One region of the Kluyvera sp. CHPC 1.2972 genome, then DNA from elsewhere that is predicted to be linked to it. Evidence: predicted binding sites of a transcription regulator. Region 1 holds the regulator's gene; the other holds the start of a gene.
The links. The regulator ArgR, encoded in region 1, controls arginine synthesis, uptake and breakdown. The targets are predictions, from matches to a motif close to ANTGAATAAAAATACANT.
Positions count from the first base shown of each region.

Region 2: amiC (N-acetylmuramoyl-L-alanine amidase AmiC) is a predicted target of ArgR. The motif match lies at 13,338-13,355, and genes of this name have one in related genera.

Region 1 covers NZ_JAPKIB010000004.1:29,172-43,984, forward strand. Annotated here, with positions in the region: gene tldD (metalloprotease TldD) at 1-148, shown strand, start outside; gene aaeR (HTH-type transcriptional activator AaeR) at 207-1,133, opposite strand; gene aaeX (p-hydroxybenzoic acid efflux pump operon protein AaeX) at 1,263-1,466, shown strand; gene aaeA (p-hydroxybenzoic acid efflux pump subunit AaeA) at 1,474-2,406, shown strand; gene aaeB (p-hydroxybenzoic acid efflux pump subunit AaeB) at 2,412-4,379, shown strand; gene V6944_RS08425 (CoA transferase) at 4,459-5,835, opposite strand; gene V6944_RS08430 (NAD-dependent succinate-semialdehyde dehydrogenase) at 5,936-7,390, shown strand; gene V6944_RS08435 (barstar family protein) at 7,418-7,693, shown strand; gene yhcN-B (DUF1471 family stress response protein YhcN-B) at 7,748-8,014, opposite strand; gene yhcN (peroxide/acid stress response protein YhcN) at 8,116-8,379, opposite strand; gene argR (transcriptional regulator ArgR) at 8,756-9,226, opposite strand; gene mdh (malate dehydrogenase) at 9,682-10,620, shown strand; gene degS (outer membrane-stress sensor serine endopeptidase DegS) at 10,675-11,742, opposite strand; gene degQ (serine endoprotease DegQ) at 11,831-13,207, opposite strand; gene zapG (Z-ring associated protein ZapG) at 13,346-13,744, opposite strand; gene zapE (cell division protein ZapE) at 13,943-14,813, shown strand, end outside.
Region 2 covers NZ_JAPKIB010000030.1:1-14,813, reverse strand. Annotated here, with positions in the region: gene V6944_RS22955 (cobalt-factor II C(20)-methyltransferase) at 1-200, opposite strand, end outside; gene cbiK (sirohydrochlorin cobaltochelatase) at 197-976, opposite strand; gene V6944_RS22945 (cobalt-precorrin-6A reductase) at 973-1,773, opposite strand; gene V6944_RS22940 (precorrin-3B C(17)-methyltransferase) at 1,770-2,495, opposite strand; gene cbiG (cobalt-precorrin 5A hydrolase) at 2,489-3,550, opposite strand; gene V6944_RS22930 (cobalt-precorrin-4 methyltransferase) at 3,531-4,304, opposite strand; gene V6944_RS22925 (decarboxylating cobalt-precorrin-6B (C(15))-methyltransferase) at 4,297-4,866, opposite strand; gene V6944_RS22920 (cobalt-precorrin-7 (C(5))-methyltransferase) at 4,856-5,461, opposite strand; gene cbiD (cobalt-precorrin-5B (C(1))-methyltransferase CbiD) at 5,455-6,594, opposite strand; gene V6944_RS22910 (cobalt-precorrin-8 methylmutase) at 6,591-7,226, opposite strand; gene cbiB (adenosylcobinamide-phosphate synthase CbiB) at 7,237-8,196, opposite strand; gene V6944_RS22900 (cobyrinate a,c-diamide synthase) at 8,193-9,566, opposite strand; cobalamin riboswitch at 9,663-9,838, opposite strand; gene V6944_RS22895 (L-threonine kinase) at 9,972-10,841, shown strand; gene cobD (threonine-phosphate decarboxylase CobD) at 10,826-11,902, opposite strand; gene amiC (N-acetylmuramoyl-L-alanine amidase AmiC) at 11,909-13,159, opposite strand; gene argA (amino-acid N-acetyltransferase) at 13,389-14,720, shown strand.

The sequences.
Region 1 (14,813 bases):
AACTATGCAGCAGGTTTCCATGGTCGGTAACGATCTGAAGCTGGATAACGGTGTAGGCGTCTGTGGCAAAGAAGGCCAGAGCCTGCCGGTTGGCGTCGGCCAGCCAACCCTGAAAGTGGACAATTTAACGGTGGGCGGCACTGCCTGACCTGAAAAAAATGCACCTCATTTTGAGGTGCATTGATGTTTGCTTATCCGGCCTACGGCTATTCCTTCCTTCTTCCCCGCATTTCCTGGAATAACCTCGCCACTTCGACAAAATAGTCGGTCAGATAGTTAATACAGACCTGCACCTTCAGCGGCAGCTTGTCCTTTTCGGTATACAGCGCGTACACCGGACGAGGATCGGACTGATAGCGCGGGAATAAGATCTCCAGCTCACCGCTGTTGATCTCATTGATCACCCACATCAGCGGCACGTAGGCAATGCCCGCACCGGCCACCAACCAACGAGAGATGGCCATCGGATCGTTAGTCACGAATCGGCCTTCCGGCAGCAGCTTTGTCGACAGCCCTTCGGGGGCAATCAGCTCAAATTCGTTATCGGGACGTACGCTATATTCCAGCCACGAATGGTTGCTCAGGTCCGCCGGCTTTTCGGGCACGCCATACTGCGCGAGGTATTTCTTCGATGCGCAGACGACCATCGGCATGCTGCCAAGGCGTTGGGAGAAGAGGCTGGAGTCCTGCAGCGCGCCCACGCGGATCACCACGTCCAGCCCATCGGCAATCAGGTCCGGCGCCGGAATTCCCGTCACCAGATTCACCGTTAATCCTGGATACTCTTTCAGCATCTCCGCCGTCATGGCAGCGAGGACATTTTGTGCCATAGTTGAAGAACAACCAATGCGCAGCGTCCCAATTGGCGTGTTGTTAAAGGCGTAAAGCTGCTCGTGCACATCCTGAACTTCTAACAGCATGCGTCGGCAGCCCTGGTAGTAAATTTTACCGGCTTCGGTTAAGCCAATGCTGCGAGTACTCCGGTTAAGCAGTTTGACCTGCAGCTCATCTTCCAGTTTAGAGACAGTCTGGCTGATGGACGAAACGCTCATTTGTAGCTGGCGCGCCGCGGCGGTAAAGGAGCCTTGCTCGACTACTTTGGCAAACACCGACATCCGTTTTAGTCGTTCCATTGTTCACTCTGGCTTAAAAGTGATTTGCATCACACTATGTAGATAAGGCGATAACAGTTACGTTAAAATACTGTTAGCTGAATAATTAAAGTTCCAATCTCACCTGCACGCTAGTCTAGTAAGGTCAACATGAGCCTGTTTCCTGTCATCGTGATTTTCGGTCTCTCATTCCCGCCGATTTTCTTTGAGCTGCTCTTATCGCTCGCCATTTTTTGGTTGGTGCGTCGCGTGCTGACGCCGACCGGGATCTACGACTTTGTCTGGCATCCTGCGTTGTTCAACACCGCACTGTACTGCTGCCTGTTTTATCTAATATCACGTTTGTTCGTCTGAGGTAGATGTGAAAACACTAACAAGAAAAATCTCCCGCACCGCTATTACGGTGATACTGGTCATCCTGGCGTTCATCGCTATTTTCCGCGCCTGGGTCTATTACACCGAATCTCCGTGGACGCGCGATGCGCGTTTTAGCGCGGACGTTGTTGCTATTGCCCCTGACGTTTCCGGCCTGATTACCGACGTTGAGGTCAAGGATAACCAACTGGTTAGCAAAAATCAGGTGCTGTTTATCATTGATCAGCCGCGCTACAAGAAGGCGCTGGAAGAGGCTGACGCAGATGTGGCCTATTATAAAGCGCTGGCCGATGAAAAAAGTCGTGAAGCCGGGCGTCGAAATAAGCTGGGCGTCATCGCGATGTCGCGCGAAGAGATTGACCAATCCAATAACGTTCTACAAACCGTGCTGCACCAGCTTGCTAAAGCGCAGGCGACCCGCGACCTGGCGCGCCTTGACCTTGACCGTACGGTGATCCGTGCCCCGGCAGATGGCTGGGTGACTAACCTTAACGTCTATGCTGGTGAATTTATCACCCGCGGCTCGACGGCGGTGGCGCTGGTTAAACAGCATTCCTTCTACGTGATGGCCTACCTTGAAGAGACCAAGCTCTCAAGCGTGCGTCCGGGCTACCGTGCCGAAATTACCCCGCTGGGCAGCAACCATGTGATTAAAGGCACCGTTGATAGTGTCGCGGCAGGCGTGACGAACGCCAGCAGCAGCGTTGACAGCAAAGGGATGGCGACCATCGACTCCAACCTCGAATGGGTTCGTCTGGCTCAGCGTGTGCCGGTGCGTATTCGTCTGGATGAACAGACAGGCAACCTGTGGCCTGCGGGGACTACCGCCACGGTGGTCATTACTGGCGAGAAAGATCGCGATGCCAGCCGCATGAGCTTCTTCCAGAAGTTAGCGCTGCGTCTGCGTGAGTTCGGTTAATCGCCATGGGCATTTTTAGTATTGCCAACCAGCACATCCGCTTTGCCGTCAAACTGGCGTGCGCGGTGGTGCTGGCGCTGTTCGTCGGCTTTCACTTTCAGCTTGAAACGCCCCGCTGGGCGGTACTGACTGCCGCCATCGTGGCGGCTGGCCCGGCCTTTGCCGCAGGTGGGGAACCCTATGCAGGGGCGATTCGCTATCGCGGGATGCTGCGTATTGTCGGCACCTTTATCGGCTGTATTGCGGCGCTGGTGATTATCATCACCATGATTCGTGCGCCGCTGCTGATGCTGCTGGTCTGCAGTATTTGGGCCGGTTTCTGTACCTGGATTTCGTCGCTGGTGCGCGTGGAGAACTCCTATGCCTGGGGGCTGTCCGGCTACACGGCGCTGATTATCGTCATCACCATTCAGGCCGAACCGCTACTGACGCCGCAGTTTGCCGTTGAACGCTGCAGCGAGATCGTGCTGGGGATTATCTGTGCGATCGTCGCCGATCTCCTGTTTTCGCCGCGATCGATCAAAAAAGAGATCGATAACGAACTCGACGGCATCCTCATCGATCAATATCGCCTGATGCAGCTGTGTATCAAGCACGGTGACAGCGATGAAATGGACAAGGCCTGGCTGGCGCTGCTGCGTCGTACGGCGGCGCTGGAAGGGATGCGCAGCAACCTGAACATGGAGTCCTCACGCTGGGCGTGGGCCAACCGCCGCCTGAAGGCGCTGAACACCGTTTCGCTGACCATGGTGACCCAGGCCTGTGAAACCTTCATCATGCAAAACTCGCGGCCTGAGCTGGTCACTGACGCCTATCGCGAGCTGTTCGAAGCGCCGGTTGAGACGGTGCAGGATGTTCATCGTCAGCTAAAACGGATGCGCCGCGTGCTGGCGTGGACGGGCGAGCACGATACGCCGGTCACTATCTACAGCTGGGTGGGGGCCGCGACGCGTTATCTGCTGCTCAAGCGTGGGGTGATTGGCAATGCCAAAATCAGCGCCCGCGAAGAAGAGATCCTGCAAAGTGAAGTGGTGGTGCGTCCGGAATCCGCCGAGCGTCACCACGCGATGATTAACTTCTGGCGCACCACGCTCTCCTGTGCGCTGGGCATTCTGTTCTGGCTGTGGACCGGCTGGACATCCGGTAGCGGGGCGATGGTGATGATCGCCGTGGTCACCTCGCTGGCGATGCGCCTGCCGAACCCGCGCATGGTGGCGATAGACTTTATCTACGGCACCATCGCGGCGCTGCCGCTGGGGGCGCTCTATTTCCTGATCATCATTCCCGCGACCCAACAGAGCATGCTGCTGCTGTGTATCAGCCTGGCGGTGATGTGCTTCTTTATCGGTATTGAAGTGCAAAAAAGGCGGCTGGGCTCGATGGGGGCGCTGGCCAGTACCATCAACATTCTGGTGCTGGATAACCCGATGACCTTCCACTTCAGCCAGTTCCTTGATAGCGCATTAGGGCAGATTGTCGGCTGCTTCATGGCGTTTATCGTTATTCTGCTGATCCGCGATAACTCCCGCCTGCGTACCGGGCGCGTGCTGCTGAACCAGTTTGTGTTTGCAGCGGTATCGGCGATGACCACCAATATGGCGCGTCGGAAAGAGAACCACCTGCCGGGGCTTTACCAGCAGCTGTTCTTACTGCTGAACAAGTTCCCCGGTGATATCGCCAAATTCCGCCTGGCGCTGACGCTGATTATTGCGCACCAGCGCCTGCGTGATGCGCCAATTCCGGTGAATGACGATCTGTCGGCGTTCCACCATCAACTGCGCCGCACGGCAGACAAGGTGATCTCTGCCAGCAGCGACGACAAGCGCCGCTATTACTTTACGCGCTTGCTGGAAGAGCTGGGGGTTTATCAGGAAAAACTGCGGGTCTGGGAAGCGCCTGAACAGGTGACCCAGCCGGTTGAGCGGCTGGTGTTGATGCTGCATAAATACCAGGGTGCACTCACGAGTAGTTAAGTGTTTTTCCCGGAGTCGCTGCGCTCGTCCGGGCTACAAATCGCAGGTAGCCCGGACGAGCGCAGCGACTCCGGGAGCCCTACCACCATTCCGCGCGATGCGCCCCTAACGGCATGGCCGGCATCGCAAACGCCATCGGTGTTTGTGCAAGCGCCAGCGCGCTGTTGAAGTAGCTTAACTCGCCGAATGGTCCCTGCTCGGTCACCATACAACGGGTAATCGCCGCTTCGCCTGGTGGGGCAATCGTCTGAAAATCCGCAATGCCCCCCAACTGCTGTAGCCACGTCGCCGTCCGGCACAATGACACATCTACCCGCCATGCACCGCCTTCATTACGCTGACGCTCCAGCGCCATCAACACGCCAAGCGTGGCGAGATAGCCGCTCAGATAATCATTCGGATAGGTTGGCCCCAGCATCGGCTGGCCCGCGCCGCCCTGTGCTACCGCCATACCGGTCACGGTCTGAGCAAGCTGCTCGAAGCCCGGCCGTGTTTTCCACGGCCCACGGTGGCCGTAGCAGTTCAGGTTAACCGTAATGATTTGGGGATTGATCTGCGCCATCTCTTCATCACTCAGGCCATAGCGGGCAAGCGCGCCGGGACGGTAGCTTTGCACAAACACATCACCTTCGCGGACCAGTTTCGCCGCCGTCTCGCGACCTTCGGTGGTGGAGAGTTCAAGATACGCGTTGCGTTTGCCGTGGTTGGTATCAACGTCAAACGGCAAAATCCGTGGACGATAAGGGGATGAAAGGTGCAGTACATTGGCGCCCATCTGCGCCAGGCCGCGGGTCGCCGTTGGCCCGGCTATCACGTGGGTGGCATCCAGCACGCGCAGCGACTTCAGCACCCGTGGCGTATCGTAACGACGTGCCTTCGGGGCGCTATCGGTCAGCCGCGTCAGGCGAATCAGTGGCTCCTGACTCACCGCCAGCCCCTGCGGATGTGCCAGCCACTCTTCACGACTGCGGGCAATGGCGGCGCACAGCCCAGCGTCGGCAATGGTCTGCTCCAGCTTCTGCGCTTCCCACTTCGCCACGGCCTGCGCCACACGGCTACGGTTATTGGGCACGTCGAGAATATCCAGAATGCCATCACGCAAACGCGGGTAGCCGCCGTGCAGGAAAATCCAGCGGTTGTCGGCAGTGAGGTAGAAATCAGTGGTGGGGTAGTCCGGGTCGTTGTACTGCCAGTTATAGCCGTTCTGCTGCTGGAAGGTGACCGCGTGGGTTGAGGCGGCAGCGCTATGGCAATCGACGGTAATTTCCTGCTGCTTGCCTCGCAGCACATCGAGCATCAGCCCTTGTAGCGCTAGCGCGAAGGCGGCTGCCTCTCCGATGGCAAACGGCGTCGGATAGACCGGTTCTGTGCTGGTGAACGTCGCGCGATCGCTCGCCAGATGTGCTAGCCCAAGCTCGTGGCACAGCTTATCAAAAACAGGATATTCACGTTTCACCGCAGGCTCCTTTCCGTTAATAAGACTATCGTTATTCTGACAACTATTACGCCAAAAGCGATAGCTATACTTAGATGGAAACACTTTTCAGGAGGGTGTAATGACCACGCAAGCATGGCAGGACAACGATCTCTTTCAGACGGGCTACCTGGTGAACGGCGAATGGCACCAGCTTAGTACCACCTTTGATGTGCTCAACCCTGCGACGGGTGAGGTTGTCGCCAAAGTCGCAAAGGCCGGTCAGCAGGAGACGGAACAGGCGATTGCCGCCGCCGCCCGCGCGTTTCCACTCTGGCGGGCGAAAACGGCGAAGGCACGCTCGGAGCTGCTGTATCGCTGGTATCAGCTCATCATCGAACATAAAAGTTGGCTGGCGAAGCTGATGACCATCGAACAGGGCAAACCGCTGAAAGAGGCGGAGGGCGAGGTGGACTACGCAGCGAGCTTTATCCAGTGGTTTGCCGAACAGGGGAAACGGGCGAACGGCGAGATAATTCCGCCAGCGAAACCGGGCTCACGCATTCTGGCGACCCGTGAGCCTATCGGCGTGGTAGCGGCGATTACGCCGTGGAACTTCCCGATGGCGATGCTCACCCGCAAGCTTGGCCCGGCGCTGGCGGCTGGCTGTACCGGGGTGATTAAACCCGCCAATAACACGCCACTGTGCGCGTTCGCACTGCTGGCGCTGGCGAAGAAAGCGGGGATTCCGGACGGGGTGTTGAACGCCGTGGCGGGGAATACGCTGGAGATTAGCGACGCGATTATGGCAAGCCATGACGTGCGTAAAATCTCTTTTACCGGATCAACCTCGGTGGGTAAAACGCTGGTGCGTAACGCAGCAGAAACCATGAAGAAAGTCTCCATGGAGCTCGGCGGCAACGCGCCGTACATCGTCTTTGAAGACGCGGATATTGACGCCGCCGTTCAGGGGGCTATCGCCAATAAGTTCCGCAACGCCGGACAGGTGTGCGTGAGCGTTAACCGTTTTTATATTCACGACAGCGTGTATGAGCGCTTCGTCAGCCAGCTTGCCGCCGCTGTGAAGGCACTGAAAGTGGGGAACGGGCTGGATGACGGCGTGATCGTGGGGCCATTGATTGAGGCTGCTGCGGTTAAAAAAGTGCGCGAACATGTTGAGGATGCTGTCGCGAAAGGGGCCAAAGTGCTGGCTGGTGGGCAGCCGCATGCGCTGGGCGGTAACTTCTGGCAGCCGACGGTGCTGGGCGACTGTCAGGAAAAAATGCTGCTGGCGCAGGAGGAGACATTTGGTCCGCTGGCGGCCTGCTTCCGTTTTAGCGATGAAGATGAAGTTATTCAGCGCGCGAATAATACACCTTACGGCCTGGCAGCCTATTTCTACACCCAGAACCTGTCGCGCGTCTTCCGCGTCGCGCAGGCGCTGGAGAGCGGTATGATCGGCATTAACGAATGTGTCGTTTCAACCGAGCTGGGGCCGTTTGGCGGCGTGAAGGAGTCGGGGCTTGGGCGCGAAGGTTCAGTGCTGGGGCTAGAAGAGTACCTCGAGGTGAAAACGCTGCACATTGGGGGACTTTAGTCTGTTGAATGGGAGAGAGGGCGTAAGATGAAAATCTATACTTTTGATTTTGACGAGATAGAGGATCAGGGCGATTTTTATCGGGAATTCGCCCGTCTTTTTGCCCTCGATCGTGAGTCGATTCGCGATCTGGATGCGCTCTGGAACGTGGTGACTGGCAATGTAATACCGCTGCCGCTGGAGATTGAATTCCTGCACATGGACGATAAGCAGCGCCGACGCTATGGTGCGCTGATTCTGCTATTTGATGAAGCAGAAGAAGAGCTGGAAGGGATGCTGCGCTTTAACGTTCAGCGCGGGTAAAAAAAAGCCCTCGCCGAAAGGCGAGGGCAAGTCGTCGGACAAGACGACGAGGGTTTATTTGTACAGTTCAGCCGTAGCGTGCGAGCTGTCGCCGGTACGGGCTTCGATAATGCGGTAGCTGCTAGCGCCTTCTTTTTCTGCTTTTGCGGCTAACTGGCTACGCATATCCATTGGGTCGCTACCTATCTGTGAAACGGAAACGGTGCCCATGGACTGTAGGTTCTGTGCCTGGTCTGCGCTCACCTGATGTACTGCGGCGCTTGCGCCGAAAGAGAGTACGGATGCCAGACCAAGGGATGCGATGATAATTGCGCTTTTCATATACTTTACTCCTCACCTTATTGTGCAGCGGTGAGAGGATGCTGATGCTTATTCCTGGGACCGCTGGGGATATTCTTTACTCAATACCGACGTACTGCGTCTTATTTATACAGTTCAGCCGTTGCATGCCAGCGATCGCCGGTACGCGCTTCAATGATGCGGTAAGACGATGCACCTTGTTCTTCCGCTTTCTTGTTCAGCATCTCATGCATATCCATCGGGGTTGAACCGACGGAACCGATGGAAACGGTGCCGATTGACTGACGGGTTTGTGCCTGGTCGCTGTTGATAGAATCAGCGGCGAAAGCGCCAAACGAGATAACGGATAGGATGCTCAGAGCGGCAACGGTAGTTTTGATTTTCATGATACTCACCTCGTCGAATTTTTTTGGAAGGCCTTTGTTTTGTGACCCTCATCACGAAATTAAGTATACACTAATCACATGAAATATTAATACCCCGCTAATTGTTTCTCGTGTAATTACTTGTCAGGAATCGTCATTTTTAGAACATATACGTATAAAAAAACGCATATTTTGGCAAAGTCGTCGGCTAATAATGCGTAAAATCAAAAAGATAGGATAATTTGATGTTTTGTGCGCTTAAGTCGAGATATATTCACTACATCTATGTGAATGCACAAAGAATCGCACTAAATGTTAACGGAACGGCAGTGAAAACGGCGGGGCGTTGGCGGGAAAACAGACTCCTCCGGAGAAACCAGAGGAGTATCGCGAGGGATTACAGTTCCTGTTCGAACAGAACCTGAATGGCCTCGTAGAGATCTTTAACAGTGAAACCCCGAGCAGGCGTGGTGAAGATCGTGTCATCACCGGCAATGCTGCCAAGAATGCCTTCCGCTTTGCCCAGCGAGTCCAGCAGACGCGCGATCAGCTGCGCCGCACCAGGGCTGGTATGAATGACGACGACAGCGTCGTTGTAGTCAATATCCAGAACCAGGTTCTTCAGCGGGCTGGAGGTGGTCGGCACGCCCAGCTCAGCAGGCAGGCAGTAAACCATCTCCATTTTGGCGTTGCGGGTACGCACTGCGCCAAACTTTGTCAGCATACGGGAGACTTTGGACTGGTTGATATTATCGAAGCCTTCTTCCTGCAATGCCTGAACAATTTCGCCCTGAGAGCTAAATTTTTCTTCTTTCAGTAATGCTTTAAAGGCTTTAACTAATTCTTCTTGTTTAGTGGAACTTCGCATAAGTCACCTGACTATGGTGGTGAAATTAACATTATTATGCATATAGGTGAATTTTTATGCAAAACAATTTATCCCAAGGGGCTAGGCCAAATAGAGAAAGGCGGGATTTTAGCAAAAATTAGACCTAAGAAACATGCCTATATCACGGGATCCAAATAAGTTAAAAGTAAATGAATTGTTATTAAATTGCTGTTGTTTTACGCAACATGCTGAGTATATTGTAATCGATAGTTGATGAAAGTTTGGTTTCGTAGATAGACCTTTTTCTGGGAGTAGTGCGGTAACGCCAGCAATGCTGCTGGAGGCGCCGCATTCTGTAAGCAATTATATTGTAATTATTTACCTTGTGAATTAAGGTCGCCGCAACGGAGTAACAACAGGTATCTCTTGCGTCGGTTATGCGGTCCACGACAGGTTATTACCTGAATGTCATTAACCATAATAAGGAGTTTAGGATGAAAGTCGCAGTCCTTGGTGCCGCCGGCGGTATTGGCCAGGCGCTTGCCCTACTACTAAAGACCCAACTGCCTTCAGGTTCAGAACTCTCCCTCTATGATATTGCCCCCGTCACGCCTGGCGTGGCTGTCGATCTCAGCCATATTCCGACTGATGTGAACATCAAAGGTTTCTCTGGTGAAGATGCGACGCCTGCGCTGGAAGGGGCGGATGTTGTCCTGATCTCTGCTGGGGTGGCTCGTAAACCCGGTATGGATCGCTCCGATCTGTTTAACGTTAACGCCGGGATTGTCAAAAACCTGGTGCAACAAATCGCAAAAACCGCGCCTAAAGCCTGCATTGGTATCATTACCAACCCGGTCAACACCACCGTGGCGATCGCCGCCGAGGTGCTGAAGAAGGCGGGCGTGTACGACAAAAATAAACTGTTCGGCGTGACCACGCTGGATATCATCCGCTCCAATACCTTCGTCGCTGAACTGAAAGGTAAAAAATGCGGCGATGTCGAAGTCCCGGTTATCGGTGGCCACTCCGGCGTCACGATTCTTCCTTTATTGTCGCAAATCCCAGGGGGCAGTTTCTCCGAGCAGGAAGTGAATGACCTGACGAAGCGTATCCAGAATGCGGGTACCGAAGTGGTGGAAGCAAAAGCCGGTGGCGGGTCAGCCACGCTCTCTATGGGCCAGGCTGCAGCGCGCTTTGGGCTGTCTCTGGTTCGCGCCTTGCAGGGCGAGAAAGGGGTGGTTGAGTGCGCCTATGTTGAAGGTGACGGCGAATACGCTCGTTTCTTCTCACAGCCGCTGCTGCTCGGCAAAAACGGGATTGAAGAACGTCAGTCTATTGGCAAACTGAGCGCTTACGAGCAGCAGGCGCTGGAAGGGATGCTGGATACGCTGAGAAAAGATATTCAGCTTGGCGAAGATTTTATTAATAAATAAAACCTGAGCGTGGAATAGAACAAAGGGGCCGATGGCCCCTTTGCATTTGGTCGTTTAGTTCGACGCCGGATATTCCTGAATCGTCACCTGCATCGTCAACTTCTTATCATCACGCATAACCACTACTGGGATCACTGAACCTGGGCGGATCTCCGCGACCTGGTCCATGGTCTCCAGTGCGGAAACCGCCGGTTTACCGTTCACCGAGATAATTACGTCGTTGTTCTGAATGCCTGCCTGCGCGGCCGGGCCGTCCGGGGCGATTTCGTTAACCACAATCCCCTGAATCTGATCGATACCGCCGCCCTGCGCGCGCAGCGGCGCAATTTCACGACCGCTAATGCCGATAAAGCCGCGGATCACGCGACCGTCACGGATGAGCTTATCCATAATTTTGGTCGCCAGCTGGAATGGGATCGCAAAGCTCAGCCCTTCCGGCGTCTCGCCGTCGTTGCTCTTATCGAAAGAGAGGGTGTTGATACCCATCAGTTCGCCCAGCGAGTTCACCAGCGCGCCGCCGGAGTTACCGTGGTTGATGGAGGCATCGGTTTGCAGAAAGTTCTGTCGGCCGCTTGGGTTCAGGCCAATACGACCAGTGGCGCTGATAATCCCCTGGGTGATGGTCTGACCGAGGTTATACGGGTTGCCGATAGCCAGCACTACGTCGCCGATGTGCGGTACGCGGGTGGGGTTAATCGGGATCACCGGCAGGCCACCGGTGGCGTTAATTTTGAGTACCGCGAGGTCGGTCAGGCTATCGGAGCCAACCAGCAGCGCTTCAAACACCCGGCCGTCCTGCAGCGCGACGATAATCTGGTCCGCATCGTTGATCACGTGTTTGTTGGTAATGATGTACCCGCGCTGATCCATAATCACACCGGAACCGAGCGTTTTAATCTCCAGCTGGCTGTGGGTGCTGCTGTTCAGGCTGCGGTTATAGACGTTAACCACCGCAGGCGCGGCGCGGCGCACCGCCGGATTATAGCTGGCGGGCGTTTCATCCGTGCTGCTAAAGCGCTGAGTGGCTAATGGATTCCACTGACGCAAAGAGGGGACGGTCACAATCAATATACCGCCAACCAGTAAACCTAGTGCGACGGAACGTAAGAGCTTTAGAAGCATGATACAAGCATCGTTGATGAAGAAACTGAGCGAAGCATACCACGAGTTTACCGGACATACATTGCATGCTATGTCCGGTTTCCGAGGATTAGCGCATAAGCAGGTAGATGCTCTCGTTGCCGCGCATAACGTTGAGTGCAATCACCGCCGGTTTGGTTTCCAGCACCTTACGCAGCTCGGCAATCGATTCGGTCTGCTGGCGGTTAATACCGATGATCACGTCATCTTTATGCAGACCTACCTGAGCGGCCGGGCTACCTTTCTCGACGTTGGAAATCACCACCCCTTTGGTGCCGCTTTTCGCCTGACCATCGCTCAGGGTTGCCCCTTCCAGCGCTGGGATAATTAGCTGTGCACTGGCGGTGGATGAGGTGCTCTTATCCAGCGTGACTTCGACTTCCAGCGGTTTGCCGTCGCGCAACAGACCCAGTTTCACTTTCGAGCCTGGTTCAGTTGTGGCAATACGGGAACGCAGTTCGGCGAAGCTGTTCAGCGGTTTACCGTTCAGGCTGGTGATCACGTCACCGGACTTAATCCCGGCTTTGGCTGAGCCGGAGTTTGGCAGCACTTCACTGACGAAGGCGCCGCGCTGCACGTCAAGATTAAACGCTTTCGCGATATCGGCGGTCATTTCCATACCGCGGATGCCGAGCAGGCCGCGTTTGATTTCACCAAACTGAATCAGCTGCTGTGCCAGGGTTTGCGCCATATTGCTCGGGATGGCAAAGCCGATACCGATGCTACCGCCGCCAGGCGCCAGAATAGCGGTGTTGATGCCAATCAGCTCGCCGTTCAGGTTGAGCAGCGCGCCGCCGGAGTTACCGCGGTTAATGGCGGCATCGGTCTGAATAAAGTTTTCCAGCCCTTCAAGGTTCAGGCCGCTGCGGCCCAGCGCCGAGACAATCCCGGAGGTCACGGTCTGACCGAGACCAAACGGGTTACCGACGGCGACGGCGAAATCGCCCACGCGCAGCTTGTCGGAGTCGGCGATGGTAATTTGCGTCAGGTGACTGGCTTTCTGGATTTGTAGCAGGGCGATATCGCTCTGGTCGTCGCTGCCGATAAGCTTGGCTTCAAATTCACGGCCATCGTTAAGCTGGACGCTGATCTTCTGTGCGTCGCTCACCACATGGTTGTTGGTCAGCACATAGCCTTTGATGGCATCAATGATGACCCCGGAGCCCAGCCCTTCAAACTGCTGTGTGGGTTCATTTGCCGGGTTACTGCCGTCATCGCCAAAGAATTTCTTCAGCTCATCCGGAACCTGCTGATTCACCGGCGCGGTGCCCTCTACCTTCACGCTCACCACGGCGGGCAGCACTTTCTCCAGCATCGGCGCGAGGCTTGGCAGGGCGCCCTGGCCTGGAACCTGCGTCGGCAGCGAAGCCAGTACCGGAGCCGGTACGGCGAGTGATAACCCGATGCTTAACGCCAGTGCACTTAACAGTAAAGTCGATTTCTTCATTGATGCTGGCCCTCATGACCCTGTATGCAAGGACAATACTTCCCGAAAAGACTGATGTTATTGAAGTAAATATAGTCGGCGTGAGCAGAAGAGGACGGGCGCAAATGATGCGCCCGTGAAATATTTATGGAATGCAGATTAATCGCGTTTTGCGCCGCTACGCAGCAGGCCGGATGCGCCGTCAGAATAGTCGCGCGGCATCTGAACCGGCGCCTGGTCGTTACCCGCTTCGGATTCGGCCAGACGGTTACGGAACGGGTTGGCATCTGGAGACATGCCCGGCAGCAGGTTGCTGGAGCTTTTCGCCATGTGCTGATAAATCTGGCGGTAGTCGTCTGCCATGTTATCAAGCAGTTCCGCGCTGCGGGCAAAATGGCTGACCAGCTCTTCGCGATACTCTTCCAGCTCGGCTTTGTTTTTCTCCAGCTCGTACTGCAGCGCCTGCTGCTGACGTAATTTGCTATTACCAAAACGCATGGCCACGGCACCGATGATGATACCGACAACTAACCCAATTAGCGCGTATTCCCAGGTCATGAACATCTCCCGTTGTTTTATAGTTCCATAGGGTATTGGCAGCTTCGGCAGCTCCATGCCAGCGCCCGATAGTGCCACTATAACCGCTAATCCCGTAGAAGTGGAATCCTGACGCATCATCGCGTAGTGTAGAACGGACTTTTTTTAGTCAATCGTGAAGTAAGACATACCGGTTTTCAAAGGAATAACAATTAGATCATGCAAAGCCAGTCCCCCACATCGCGCTATCTTCAGGCTCTTGAAGAGGGCAGTCATCAACCCGATGACGTTCAGCGTGAGGCGGTTAACCGCCTCGACACTATTTACCAGGAACTGCAAAACAAAACGCCCGCACCTGCACCTGTCTCCGGCGGTGGCCTGCGCGCGCGCTTTGGCAAGCTGCTGGGTAAGAAGGAGGCTGACACCCCGCCTGCGGTGCGCGGCCTTTATATGTGGGGCGGCGTAGGGCGCGGCAAGACCTGGCTGATGGATATGTTCTATCAGAGTCTGCCGGGCACGCGTAAACAGCGTCTGCACTTCCACCGCTTTATGCTGCGGGTGCACGAAGAGTTGGGCGAATTGCAAGGGCATAGCGACCCGCTGGAAATCGTCGCCGAACGGTTTAAAGCGGAAACTGACGTGCTGTGCTTCGATGAGTTTTTTGTTTCCGATATCACCGATGCCATGCTGCTTGGCGGCCTGATGAAGGCGCTGTTTGCCCGTGGTATTACGCTGGTGGCGACCTCTAACATTCCGCCGGATGAGCTCTACCGCAACGGCCTGCAGCGTGCGCGCTTCCTGCCGGCGATTGAAGCGATTAAAGAACACTGCGATATCATGAACGTTGATGCCGGCATCGACTATCGTCTGCGAACGTTAACGCAGGCGCATCTGTGGCTATCACCGCTGAATGCCGATACGCGTCAGCAGATGAACAAGCTGTGGCTCGCACTGGCGGGGACCGCGCAGCAGAACCAGACGACGCTGGAGATTAACCACCGTCAGTTGCCGACGCTGGGCGTTGAGAACCAGACGCTGGCGGTGTCGTTCACCACGCTGTGCGTCGATGCGCGCAGTCAGCATGACTACA
Region 2 (14,813 bases), on a different contig from region 1:
CTCATCGGAAAGTGGCAGCAGCGCACCTCGGTCTTTTCACCGAGGTATTCACGCACGATGGAGAGCGCCAGGCTGTCGCCGCCTTTGCGCCCTGCCGGGGCGTAAAGAATATCCAGCGAGCCGAGAATGCGCGCGGCGCGAACGGTAATCAGGTCAGACGCGCCCGGCCCGGTGCTCAGGGCATACAGTTTGCCGCTCATGCGGCCTCCAGAGACTGCTGCAGATGTTCAACGAACATGGCGCGCACCACCGGGTTTTCGCCCAGACCGCACAGCCACGGCGTTGCCGGAATGCCCGCCGCGTTAAACAGCGTTTTCCACGAGTCCTCTTCGTCAGAGGCCATATCGTTGATGGCGTGATCACCCGCCACCAGCATCAGCGGCATCAGGTGTACGGCGCTGACGCCCTCTTTGCTCATGCTCTCAATCAGCACCTCCACTTCCGGGTAGCTCTCCACCGCGCCGACCCGCGCCGGGAAGCGTTGGGCGGTCATCATATGGTCGAGGCAGGCGTAGGCAGCGAAGGCGTGGTGGCTGGCACCGTGGCCCATAAACACCACTTTTTCGTTGGCGTTCAGCGCGGGCATTTGTTGAGTCAGCGCGCCCATTAGACGCACGTAGTCATCGTGGCCGCTCAGCAGGGGCGTGCCGAGCGTGAGGCGTTTAAACCGCGGGCGCAGGCTCTGCACTTCGCGGGCAATTTTTTCATATTCGTCGCCGTTGATGATGTGCAGTGACTGTACCGCTACGTCGTCGTAGCCAAGGTCCGCGAGCTTTTGCAGCGCCTCAAGCGGCGTATCGGTATCAATACCGTCGCGCGTTTTCAGCTTGCGGATGATCATCCCCGAGGTAAAGGCGCGGAACAGGTCACGGTCGGGGCAGCTGGCCGCTAGTTCGCGTTCGCAGGCGACAATATTCTTCTCGCAGGTGTCGTGGTAGCTGGTGCCGAAGCTCACCACCAGTAGGGCTTTTTTCATGCTTGATTCCTTTTGTCGTCGGCCAGCCAGCGCGTTAAGCGCTCGGCAAAAGCGGACTGACTTTCCAGTAGTTCATCGCCGGACACCAGCGGTGCCGGGCGGGTAATCACGATGCAGGGAAGCCCGGCATCCAGACAGGGCTGCACCTTTTCCAGATAGCCGCCTTCCGCGCCGGAGGCTTTGGTCACCACCACATCGGCGCGACAGTGGCGGTAAAACGCGGCGTTAAACTCGGCGCTGAACGGCGCGCAGATGGCAAAAATTTCGCCGACGCCAAAGCCGAGGTCGGTGCACTGCTGCACCACGTTCGGCACCGGCAGCACGCGGGCCAACAGCGTTTTCTCCGGCAGCCCGGCGCGCCACAGCGCCAGATCTTTGCTGCCGGTGGTCAGCAGCACGCGCTGGCCCAGCGGTTTAATCCGCTCACAGGCTTCATCAATACTGGTGACGTAGTGCAGCAGCGGGTGCGTCAGTGCGCCCTGTTGATCCGGACGCTGGTAGCGGCTCAGCAGTACGCCCGCCTCCGTACAGGCATCCCGCACGTTGCGGCTAACCGCTTCAGCGTAAGGATGAGAAGCGTCAATCACCCAGCGCGTACCGTGCTCGTGAAGCCAGGCCACCATTTCCGACTTTTCCAGACGACCGCAGCGCACTTGCCCCTGAATATCCCCCGCCAGCGCTTCCCCCGTGGGGGTGGCCACTGACACGGTGTAGCGCACCTGTGCAACATCCAGCTGCAGGCAAAGCGCGCGCGCATCGCTGGTACCGCCGACCACCAGCACGTCGCCGAAACTCACAGCACGTAGCCTCGCGGTGTGATCATCAGGTCATCCTGCACGTAGGTGGTTTTGTTGCCGACGATGACCAGGCTGGTCATATCCACCGGTTCAAAATCCATCGCGCCGAGGGTCGTCAGCCATTTTTCCTGCTTTTTACGCCCGGCGGATTTCACCACGCCCACCGGCGTATCGGCGCTTTTGACGGCGGAGAGCAGTTCAAAGGCGCGCGCCAGATGCCCTTCGCGGCCCCGGCTGCGCGGGTTATAGAAGCAGATAACAAAGTCGGCTTCCCCGGCGGCGATAATGCGTTTTTCAATCACCGGCCACGGGGTGAGCAGGTCGCTCAGGCTGATATGGCAGAAGTCGTGCATCAGCGGCGCGCCCAGCAGCGAGGCCGCGGCAATGCTGGCGGTCATGCCTGGAATCAGGCGCACTTCCACGTCCAGCTTTTGTTTGCTCACCAGCTCCAGCACCAGCCCCGCCATGCCGTAGATACCCGCGTCGCCGCTGCTGATAAGCGCTACATTGTGCCCGGCCTGCGCCAACTCAATCGCCGCCTGGCAGCGTTCGATCTCTTTGCACATCCCGGTTTTGATCACCTGCTTGTCGCCGGTAAAAGCCTTCACCAGATGGGTATAGGTTTTGTAGCCGACGACGATTTCCGCCGCCTGCAGCGCCTCGACGGCTTCCATGGTCATCATGGCCTGCGAACCAGGGCCGATTCCGATTACGCTTAACATCTGTCTGTTACTCCCAAGGTAATGGTGATGCCCTGTTCACGCAGGGTCTCGCCTACTAGATTTCCGTTACTCATCCGCCACGCCGACGGACCAGAAACGCTGCCCACCCCAACCGTCTGCTTCACAAACAGCGAGGAGGGAAAACGGTGTTCGTGCTCGCACAGGGCGGCCACGCTAAAAATTTCAAACGGCACATCGAGGTTGCTCGCCAGCTGTATCAGCCCTAGTTCATCCTGCTTCACGACGATGCTGCCGATGGCTTTCAGCGCCAGCGGGTCGAGGTGATGTGCGGCAAGCTGACGATGGAGCAGCTCGCTTAACAGCGCGCAGGGCGTTCCACGGCGACAGCCTATGCCCGCCACGATGCGCCGTGGCACCAGCTTCCAATGCGGCAATGGCAGATTTGGCAACGTATCGCGCAAGGTGATGCACACCAGCGCGTCCAACGGCGGGAGCGCGTTAAGGTCGGTCACGGTGATAAATCCGCGTCGGTCGCAGCGACTCACCGCCTCCGTCAGCGGCTCGTCCCACCACAGGCCAACACGCTGCTGACTGACCAGCATCTGGTTGACGGTTTTCACCGCCGAGCGGAAGTCGTGCATCCGCGCGTTAAGCTGGCAGGCCAGCGTATCCAGCGCCGCCACGTCGTTGACGTCGGTCGCGGTGGTGATAACCGGGTCAACGCCGAGAATGCCCGCCAGATGCCGGGCGAGGTCATTCGCCCCGCCGATATGCCCGGAGAGCAGGCTGATAACGTGCTGGCCGCGTTCATCAATCACCACCACCGCCGGGTCATGGAATTTATCCACCAGCAGCGGCGCAAGCGTGCGTACCGCAATCCCGGTTGCGCCGATAAAAATCAGCGCCGTATCGCGATGGAACGCCTGGCCGACGCTGGCAGCAAAGCTGCCCTCAAATGGCTGAAATCCCGGCTCCACCAGCCCTTCGCGGGTATAGCAGGCCATCGGCAGCACTGCGCTAAGCCGTTTTGCCAGCGCCACGCCGCCGGGGGTCAGGCAGAACAGCGCAATGCGCTCAGGCTTTGCGGTATTCATGGCTAAAATCAGCGGCGTAGAGGCGCGAGTAGTGGTACTCCTCGCCGAGGAAGTCGCCGACCAGGATCAGCGCCGTTTTGCGAATATCGGCGTCGCGCACTTTGTCGGCGATATCCGTCAGCGTGCCGCGCACGGTCTGGCTCTCGGGCCAGGTGGCCTTGTAAATCACTGCCACCGGCGTCGTCGCCGGGTAGCCGCCGTCAATCAGCCGCTCGGCGACTTTATTGATGCGCTGCACGGAGAGGTAAATCGCCATCGAGGTGCGATGCTGGGCAAAGGACTCCAGCTGCTCGCGCGCCGGCACTGGGGTGCGCCCCTCAAGACGAGTGATGATGAGGCTCTGCGACACTTCCGGCACCGTATACTCCACGCCCAACTCCGCCGCCGCACCGAGAAACGCGCTCACGCCCGGCACTACCTGCCAGTCAATACCGCGACGGGTCAGCTCTTCGCCCTGCTCGCGCACCGAGCCGTACAGCGACACGTCGCCCGTTTGCAGGCGCACCACCGTTTTCCCGGCCTTCACGCCCGCTTCCATCAGGTCGAGAATTTGCTCAAGATGCAGCTCAGCGCTGTCGTGGCACTCGGCCTCTGCCGGGCAGTAGCTCAGCAGTTCGGGGTTAATCAGCGAACCGGCGTAAATCACCACCTGCGCTTGTTGCAGCAGGCGGTAGCCTTTCAGGGTGATCAGCTCCCGGTCACCGGGGCCAGCGCCCACAAACCAGACGCAGCGGGGGTCAAAGGCTTCAGCCATGATGTTCTTCCTTCTGACAGGCGATAACAAAAACAGGGTTATTCGGTTTGAAATAGTGGCCGCTGCCGAGGGCGGTCATGGCGGAAACGCTCAGCTGCTGGCAGTCCAGCGCAGCAACGTTAGCCTGGCGCAGGTGGTCCAGCGCCTCATGCAGGTTCTCCTGCAAAATAAAGGTCATCACCAGCCGCCCGCCGGGGCGAAGATGATGCAGCGACCAGTCAATCAGCGCCCGCAAATGGCCGCCGCTGCCGCCCATAAAAATGGCGTCGGCAGGCTCGACGATAACGTCAGGCGCTTCACCCGCCACCACGTTGATATTGCCGCAGGCAAAGCGTTCGCAGTTTTCCGCCAGCAGGCGCAGCGCGGCCGGGTTGCGCTCAATGGCGGTGACGGCAAGCGTGGGATTTTGCAGCGCCGCCTCAATGGAGACGCTGCCGGTGCCGGCCCCGATATCAATCAGGTGGCTGGCCCAGTGCAGCTCTAGTTTGGCCAGCGCCAGCGCGCGTACTGCCTCTTTGGTCATCGGCACCTTTTCGCCGCGTAAAAACAGCTCATCTTTCATCGAGGATCACCACCGTGTTCATCTCATAGTCGCATTCCACGGCGCTGACCGGCAGCCAGTGGATACGTTCGTTGTCCTGCGCCAGATTCTCGCCAATCACCATCCAGCGATGCCCTTTGCCGCGCGCCACCAGCGCCTCGGCGATGGCTTTCGGGCCGCAGCGTTTATCGGTGACCATCGCCACTTTGCGATGGCTCGCCAGCATGTCGAAGTCAACCTCACGCCCGTGGCTGCTGGTCAGCCACATGTCGTTCATATCAATGCCCGCCTGCGCGCACAGGTACTGCACGGCGCTGACGCCGGGGATCACCCGCACGTTTTCACGGCCAAAGTGGGCGATAAGCCGCGTGCCGATGCCGTAAAACAGCGGGTCGCCGGAGGCCAGCACCACCACGTTTTGCGCCTGCCGTTCCTCAATCCACGCCAGCACCTGGGCAATGTTGGCGCCCAGCGGGCAGCGCTCGCCTCCAAACGCAGGAAACTGCGCCAGATGGCGCACGCCGCCCACCAGCGCATCGGCATGTTTCACCGCATCTGCGGCCAGCGGCGTCATCAGCTGTACGCCAGCCGGTCCCATTCCGACGACGGTTAACATTGCATGTCCTTGACGATCTCGTTGACCGGGCGGTTGCTGCCGAGGATCTGGTTATCAAAGGCAAACATGATGGCATCGCAGATAGGCGGGTTTTGCGTAAAGCGCAGCCGCTCCAGTACGCGCTGGCAGATGCGTTCGGCAAGATGGTTGTAGAGTCGCTGGAAGCCGTAAGCATCGATATGCTCCATAGCGGCTTCAGTGGTATCGCACTCGCTCACCAGCGTGAGCAGCTCAAGCGGCGCGCCGAGCAGCGCCAGATGGGCCACCAACGTCTCCATGCGCCCATCGGCGATATGGCTATGGGTATGGAAAATCCCGGCGGCGATTTTGACCAGCTTGCCGGGGTGGCCAATCAGCACAATCTGGCGAAAGCCAAGGCGCACCGACTCTTCAATCATGTAGCCGACGAAGTTGCTCATGGTGACCACCACCTGCGAGTCAATGCCCATCTGCTCGCGCACGAAGCGCTCACCGTGGTTGCCCGGCACCAGTACCACGCGCTCCAGCCCGGCAGCACGCTTCATCTCCAGCTCCAGCGCCAGCGAGCGTTTCCAGCTTTCTTCCGACATCGGCGTCACGATGCCGGTGGTGCCGATAATCGAGATGCCGCCCAGAATGCCCAGCCGCGAGTTATAGGTTTTCTTCGCCCGCTCTTCCCCTTCCGGGGCAAAAATCTCCACCTCTGCGCCGCGCGCCGGGCCGATAGCCTCACGGACGGCGGTTTCAATGGTGTGTTGCGGGGTGCGATTAATCGCCGCGCTGCCGATGGGCAGCCCGATGCCTTTACGGGTGACGGTGCCCACACCCTCGCCGCCGCGCAGGGTAATTTCACCGCTGTCGTTGACGGTCACGCGGGCAAAAATCAGCATCCCGTGAGTGGCGTCGATATCATCGCCGCCATCTTTACGGATGGCGGCAATACCCTGCTGGCCTTCGACGTGTGGTGATTCGACGTTCAGGTTCAGCGTCACGCCCGACGGCGTCACAATCGAGACCTGGTGAATCAGGTGCTGGCGCATCACCATCAGCGCGGCCACTTTCGCCGCCGCCGTGGCGCTGGAGCCAGTGGTGTAGCCTTTGCGCAGCGCTTTGCCGTTATGCCACACCGGGGCGTCGAAGGCGGGTTCGCTCATCGCGCCCCCTGCAGGTGGTAGAGAATGGCGTTGACGATCGCCGCCGCGACATTGCTGCCGCCTTTACGCCCCAGCGCGGCAATGCCCGGCAGGCTGCTTTTGCTCAGCGCCTCTTTGGATTCCGCCGCGCCGACGAAGCCAACCGGCACGCCAATCACTCCGCCAACGTCCAGCTCTTGATGCTCCATCAGACGGAACAGCGCGGTCGGCGCGTTGCCAAAGACAAACACTTTGTCGCCCTCTTCTTTCGCCGCAATATCCACCGCCGCCATCGAGCGAGTAATGCCCTGTGCTTTGGCCTCGCGCACTACGCGCGGGTCGCTGATATAGCAACGGCATTCGCCGCCGAAGGTCGCCAGCAGGTTTTTATTAATGCCGGAGAGCGCCATGGTGGTGTCGGTGTAAAGCGTGCACGGGCGGCTCAGCGCGTCGCACAGGCGGGTTAATGCATCCGGTGAGAACCACAGAATATCCAGCCACTCGAAATCGGCGGTGGTGTGGATTACCCGTTTGATAATCGCTTCGTGCAGCGGGCTGGCAAAACGATACTCCGGGCGCGTGTCGGCGATAATCTCGCTAATTATCTCGAAGCTTTTGCTCTCAATCGCTTGCGGTTGCTGGATATAGTTCATGCAGTACTCCTCAGGCCGCGCCGATAAGCCAGAACCTGACTGCCATAAACAGCAGCAGGGCCAGCGTTGACGCTACCCACATCAGTCGAATCGTTCGGGAAATATCATCAATGGCAATCGGGCGATGCGCGTCGCCAATCCACGGCTTGTTCACCCGCTCGCCGAAATAGTCGTTCGGGCCGCCAAGGCGAATGCCCAGTGCCCCGGCGACGGCCGCTTCCGACCAGGCGCAGTTGGGGCTGCTGTGATTTTTACGATCGCGCCAGCCGATACGCAACGCGCGCGCGCCGTTATCACGGCAGAGAAAGGCAGCAAGGCCAATCAGCAGCCAGCTCAGGCGAGCGGGAATGAAGTTCGCTACATCGTCGAGGCGCGCGCTCACCATGCCAATGGCCCGATATTTTTCGTGCTTGTAGCCCACCATTGAGTCGAGGGTGTTGACCGCTTTGTAGGCCATCGCCAGCGGCGCACCGCCGACCAACAGGAAGAAGAGCGGCGCGATAATGCCGTCGACGGTGTTTTCCGCCACCGTCTCCACCACCGCGCGGTTGATCTGTTCCGGCTGTAGCTGCGATGTATCGCGCCCGACAATCCACGACAGCTTGATGCGGCTTTCAGCAAGGTCGCCAGCCCGCAGCGGGCGTTCGACCGCCTGCGCCGACTGCGCCAGGCAGCGCCCGGCCAGCACGGTGAAAATCATCCATACCTCAACGCCCCAGCCCAGCCACGGATGCACGCGTGCGGCGAGGTGCAGCACGCCCCAGGAAACGGCGTAGGTCAGCCCCACTACCACCAACCACATCACCCCACCGCCGATACGCAGGCTAGGGTCGGAATGACAAAACCGACGCACCGCGCGTTGCACGGCGTTAATCAGGTTGCCTATCCAGCGCACCGGATGCGGCCAGTTTTGTGGGTCGCCAATAATGAAATCAAGCCCCCATGCCAGACACCAGGCCAGCAGCGTCATTGAGCGCTCCTTGCAGCGGCAAACCAGTGGTTAAGCATCGACGGGTTCTGGGCGAAATGGAGGTGCAGATAGCTGGCAAAGGTATTCCCGCGCTGCCAGCCGCCAGACCACTGCTGGAGCACCGCGCCATCGCGAGTTTTGTGGCACGCCATCACCGCAGGCGTGTGCGCGGTGAAATCGGAATAGTGGAATTCGTGGCCGCGCAGTACATCGCCGGGGGCAGCAAGCAGCGTCTGCTGTAACGCCTGCGCTTCGCAGTAGCCAAAGCGGGTCAGTCGGGTACCCATTTTGCTGTGGCCAGGCAGGATATCGGCCATCGCGTGAGTCTCACCGTTTTTATCCTCCAGCGTGGTGCCAAGGTACATCAGGCCGCCGCACTCGGCGTAAATCGCCACGCCGCGCGCGTGCGCGGCACGCAGTTGGGCCAGCATCGGCTTGTTGCCTGCGAGCGCCTGGGCGTGCAGTTCCGGGTAACCGCCGCCGAGCCAGATCATCTGACACTCGGGCAGAATCGCATCATGCAGCGGGCTAAAGCGCACAATCTTCACGCCCGCACGCGCCAGCAGGGCGAGGTTGTCCGGGTAATAGAAATTGAAGGCTTCATCGTCGGCAAGCGCAAGGGTCAGCCCCTCCCCGCAGAGCGGCTCCGGCGGCCACTGACCGGCGGGCAGCGCGTGCAGTTCAGTGAGTTCCAGCAGCCTGTCGATATCCAGCGTGCGGGACAGCGTCGCGGCAAAATCCTGCCACGGTTGCTTATCAATCGCGGATTCACGGGCGGTCACCAGCCCCAGATGACGTTCGGGTAGCGCCACGCCTTCCGCGCGCGGCACGTAGCCCAGCACCGGCAGCGCGCAGTAGCGTTCGATGGCGCTTTTCAGCAGCTGGAAATGACTCTCGCTGTTGACGCGGTTAACGATAACGCCCGCGATGTTGAGGCTCGGGTCGAAGTGCTGAAAGCCCATCACCGTGGCGGCAATGGAGGTGGAGACCGCTTTGCCGTCGACCAGCAAAATCACCGGGCAGCCTAGCTGTTTGGCCATCGCCGCGCTGCTGCAGTAGTTGGGATCGGTGCCGTAGCCGTCGTACAGCCCCATGACGCCTTCAATCACGGCGATATCGGCCTGCTGCATATGTTCGCTGAACAGCGCATTAAGGATGGAGGGGGGCAACATGAAAGCGTCAAGGTTGCGGGAGGCAACGCCACACAGCGCGGTGTGCCAGCCGGTATCGAGGTAGTCCGGCCCCACTTTGTAGGGCTGAACCCGCAGGCCGCGCTGCTGAAGCAGCGTCAGCAGGCCGAGCGTCGCCGTGGTTTTCCCGCAGCCGCTACCGGTGCCGGCGAGAACGAATGCATGCTGTCTGGCTGCCATACCCTAACCCTGTTCAGGGTGGATTTTGGGTATAGCCGCGCGCTCGCCCGGCCTGACGACCGTGCGACGCAAAGCAACCCGCTTCCCACCGAAGCTGTTGAAATAAACCAACAGGCAGGTCTTCTGGCTTAGCGTCATCCTCACCCGGCCTTCCCGATCGGTCGATCAGTGGTCATTACGGGGTCGTCAGCGTCACAGCAGCGGGGGCTGCGGAGGGTTTACACCTCCTTCCCTGGCACATAACATGCCAAACCTGTTGATTGCAGATTTATGCCGACACGATGGCCCGCATAAAATAAAAGCAGGTTACTCTAGCGCCCCGGTAAAATGATTTCGTTGCGCTGCGACAATACCGGTATATTTATTTACGGTAGTTATATTTGGAACCACAAGGCAAGGGAAATCATGAGCGTTGCGCGCTGTCCGGGCTCCTGCGGAGAGCTAATTCAGGGCTGGATTCTGGGCAGTGAAAAGCTGGTCTCCTGCCCAATAGACTGGTTCAGCACGGTGGAAGTGCGCCGGGGAACGCCGCGCCCTGATGAACGCCCGCTGACGCGCCGCATGGTCAATACCCTACTTGCCCACTGGAATTATCCCCTCGCCCTGAGCCAGACGCTGCGCATTGAAGTGGACTCGACGCTGCCGATTGCCAAAGGGATGGCGAGCAGCACCGCCGACATTGCCGCGACCGCCCTTGCCACCGCAATGCACATGGGCCATTCACTCAGCGAATCCGAACTCGCCACGCTCTGCGTCTCGCTTGAGCCAACGGACAGCACCCTGTTCCGCGCGCTGACGCTGTTCGACCACCACCATGCGCGCACGCAGATTGCCTGCGCGCCTGCGCCTGATTTCGATCTACTGATCCTGGAAAGCCCGCTGATGCTGCGTACCGCCGACTATCACCGCCTGCCGCGCGAGGCCGCGCTCACGGCCAGCGCCAGCGCACTGCAGCTGGCCTGGGAAAAGGTGCAGGCCGCCTGCGACAGCAACAGCGCCAGCCTGATGGGGGAAGCCGCGACGCTCAGCGCCATCGCCAGCCAGACGCTGCTGCCTAAACCAGGCTTTGACGCGCTTTTAGGGGTGGTAGAGTCGTGCGGATTATACGGCCTGAACGTGGCCCATAGCGGCAGCGTGGTCGGGCTGATGCTCGACCGTCGCCGTCACGATGTGGAGTATGTGAAATGGTCGCTGGCGCAAAGCGGGCTCGCTGAAATCTGGCCGCAGCAGCACCTGCTAAAAACGGTGGCAGGCGGGGTTCAGCCCAGCACCTGATGCAGCGCGTCCAGCAGTTGCTGGTTTTCCGCCTCGCTGCGAATCGCCACGCGGAAATAGCGCCCGTCCAACCCCGGATAGTTGGCGCAGCTGCGGATTAAAATCCGCCGTTGCAGCAGCGCAAACTGCAGTTCAATCTCCGCACGTTCGCAGCGCAGGAACAGGTAGTTGGCTCTGCCCGGATAAACCTTCAGCCCTGGAACACTCTCCAGCGCCCGATAAAATCGCGCCCCTTCCGTATCAAGCCAACGCCATGTGGTCTGTTGATACTCGTGGTCGTTCAGCACAATCTCCCCGGCCAACGCCGCAAAAGCGTTGATCGACCACGGCATCTGATGCTGACGTAGCCGCGCCACCGCCCGTTCGTCGCTGTTGAGCAAATAGCCCAGACGCAGGCCGGGGATGGCGTAAAACTTGGTCAGCGAGCGCAGCACCCAGATATGCGGGTTTTGCGCGAGCAGCGGAATAAAGCCCTGCTCGCCGGGAATAAAATCGATAAAGGCTTCATCGAGAATCAGCGCAATATTCAGCACCCGACAGCGTTCGGCCACCGCTAGCAGCAGCGAGCGCTCCGGCAGCAGCCCGGTCGGGTTATTCGGCGTGCAGAGAAACAGGCAGTCCAGTTCGGGGGTGAGCGCATCAAGCAGACGTGAGGTCAGCTGCCAGCCGTCCTCTTCGCGAAGCGCAAAGGTGTCAATCGCGCAGTCGATGGTTTCCAGCGCCCGGCGGTACTCAGCAAAGCCCGGAGCAACCACCATCGCCCGCTTAGGCTTCAGGCCGTGCACGAGGGTGAAAATAGATTCGGTTTCGCCGTTGCCCGCCAGACACCACGCCGCAGGTACGCCGTGGTGCGACGCCAGGGCCTGATGCAACTGCTGGTAGTCAACGTCCGGGTAGCGCTCGGCGCAGGCAAGCTGGGCAACGATAGCCTGCTTCAGGCTTTCGGGCATGCCCAGTGGATTGATATTGGCGCTGAAGTCCAGCAACTGGTCGGCGCGCAGGCCCATCAGCGCCGCCGCTTCGCGCGTGTTGCCGCCGTGGGCGCTTTTCAGCCGTGACATCGCCGGTTACCCGCGCCGCGCCAACGTCGCGCCGTCGGCAAAGTAGGCTTTGATCCCGGCGAGAATAGATTCAGCCACTTCCTGCTGGAAGGTGGCGGTCTTGAGCTTTCGCTCCTCTTCAACGTTACTGATAAACGCTGTTTCGACGAGGATCGACGGAATATCCGGCGCTTTCAGTACCGCGAAGCCGGCCTGCTCCACCTGATTTTTATGCAGGTCGTTCACCTGCCCCAGCTTTTTGAGCACCGCTTTACCAAACTTCAGGCTGTCGGCGATGGTCAGCGACTGCACCATATCGAACATGGTGTGGTCGACGTAGCGGTCGCCGCTCTTGCTGACACCACCGATTAAGTCCGAGGCGTTCTGGGTCTGGGCGAGGTATTTTGCTGCGGTACTGGTGGCCCCTTTGGTCGACAGGGCAAAGACCGATGAGCCGCTCGGCTGGCGGCTGGTGAACGCATCCGCGTGAATGGAGACGAACAGGTCGGCACGCTGCTTTTGCGCTTTCGCCACCCGCACCTTCAGCGGAATAAAGATATCTTCGTTGCGCGTCATGTAGGCTTTCATGTTGCCTTCTTTCTCAATCAGCGCACGCAGGCGACGGGCGATTTGTAGCACCACGTCTTTCTCCCGCGTTTTGTATTTACCCACCGCGCCGGAGTCCTCGCCACCGTGGCCGGGGTCAAGCATGATAACAATCGGACGGTCGCGCCCGGCTTTGCCCGGCTGCGGGCCGCTTTGCGACGGCGGCACCTGCTTTTCGAGGTCGCCCTTGTTGTAGTCTTCCAGCAGCGCCAGCAGCGGATCCTGCTGCTCATTACTGTTGGCAGGATAGAGATCCATCACCAGGCGTTCTTTAAAGTTTGCCACCGGCGCAAGGGCGAACAGCTGCGGCTTCACGTCCTGCTTCAACTCAAACACCATGCGCACCGTTTGCGGATCAAACTGCCCTACGCGTGCGGATTTAATGAACGGATCGTCGCTGCGGATCTGCGCCCCCATGCCTTTCAGCACCGAGTTCAGGTTCACCCCTTCGAGGTCGACCACCAGACGGTCAGGATTGCTCAACGCAAACTGTCGATACTTGAGCTCACGGCTGGACTCCACCGTTACGCGCGTGTAGCTGGACGCAGGCCATATGCGCACCGCCACCACCTGACTGACGGCAGCTAACCCGACCTGACTCACGCTTAACAACCACATGGCACCGGCACCTTGTAGCAGGCGACGACGGCTCAAAGACTGACTTCCCGACATGCTCCATCCCAGGTAAAAAAAGAGAAACAAAGAATTCGCATAATACGATTGACCGAAAACTTTAACCAAAGCCGCATAAACTGTCATCTACAAAAGGGTAAACATTCGTTGGATCAGCGAAATTTGGCCGGGGGTTTTCCAATGTTTAAGCAAATTCTGGCTTGCGTTTCCGACTAAAACAGAATAAAAATACACTAATTACGAATAATCATGCATTGAGGGTTGTGCCGTGGTGAAGGAACGTAGAACCGAACTGGTAGAGGGGTTTCGTCATACCGTCCCCTATATTAACGCCCACCGGGGGAAGACGTTTGTCATCATGCTTGGCGGCGAAGCCATTGAGCATGAAAACTTTTCCAGCATCGTCAACGATATTGGCCTGCTGCACAGTTTAGGCATTCGCCTGGTGCTGGTCTATGGCGCACGCCCGCAGATCGACGCGAATCTGGCCGAGCATCACCATGAACCCACCTATCACAAACATATCCGCGTCACGGATACGAAAACCCTTGAGCTGGTGAAACAGGCCGCGGGCCTGCTGCAGCTGGATATTACCGCCCGCCTGTCGATGAGCCTGAATAACACCCCGCTACAGGGCGCGCACATCAACGTGGTCAGCGGGAACTTTATCATCGCGCAACCGCTGGGCGTCGACGACGGCATCGACTACTGCCACAGCGGACGTATTCGTCGTATCGATGAAGAAGCGATTCATCGCCAGCTCGACAGCGGCGCTATCGTGCTGATGGGACCGGTGGCCGTTTCAGTTACCGGCGAGAGCTTTAACCTGACGTCGGAAGAGATTGCCACCCAACTGGCGATTAAACTGAAGGCCGAGAAGATGATCGGCTTTTGCTCCTCTCAGGGCGTGTTTAACGAAGCGGGCGACATTATCTCTGAGCTGTTCCCGAACGAAGCTCAGGCGCGCATTGAAGAGCTGGAAAAAGAGGGCGACTACCTTTCCGGCACCGCCCGTTTCCTGCGCGGCGCGGTCAAAGCCTGCCGCAGCGGCGTGCGCCGCAGCCACCTTATCAGCTATCAGGAAGACGGCACGCTGTTGCAGGAGCTATTCTCCCGCGACGGTATCGGTACGCAAATTGTGATGGAGAGCTCCGAGCAAATTCGCCGGGCGACCATCAACGATATTGGCGGTATTCTCGACCTGATTGCGCCGCTCGAGCAGCAGGGCATTCTGGTGCGCCGCTCCCGCGAACAGCTGGAGATGGAGATCGATAAATTCACGATTATTCAGCGTGATAACACCACCATTGCCTGCGCCGCGCTCTATCCTTTCCCGGAAGAGAAAATCGGTGAGATGGCCTGCGTGGCGGTGCACCCGGATTATCGAAGCTCCTCGCGCGGCGAAGTGCTGTTGCAGCGGATTGCCTCCCAGGCGAAGCAGATGGGGCTTAACCACCTGTTTGTGCTGACGACGCGCAGCATTCACTGGTTCCAGGAACGCGGCTTTAAGCCGGTGGACGTGGAGTTGCTGCCGGAGAGTAAGAAGCTGCTGTATAACTATCAGCGCCGGTCGAAGGTGTTGATGACGGATTTGGTGTAGCCCGGGCGAGGCGCTTGCGCCGACCCCGGGGTCGCTGGACTGTACGACCGGATACATAGGTAACACTTCAGACCGGGAACATAGGTAACACTT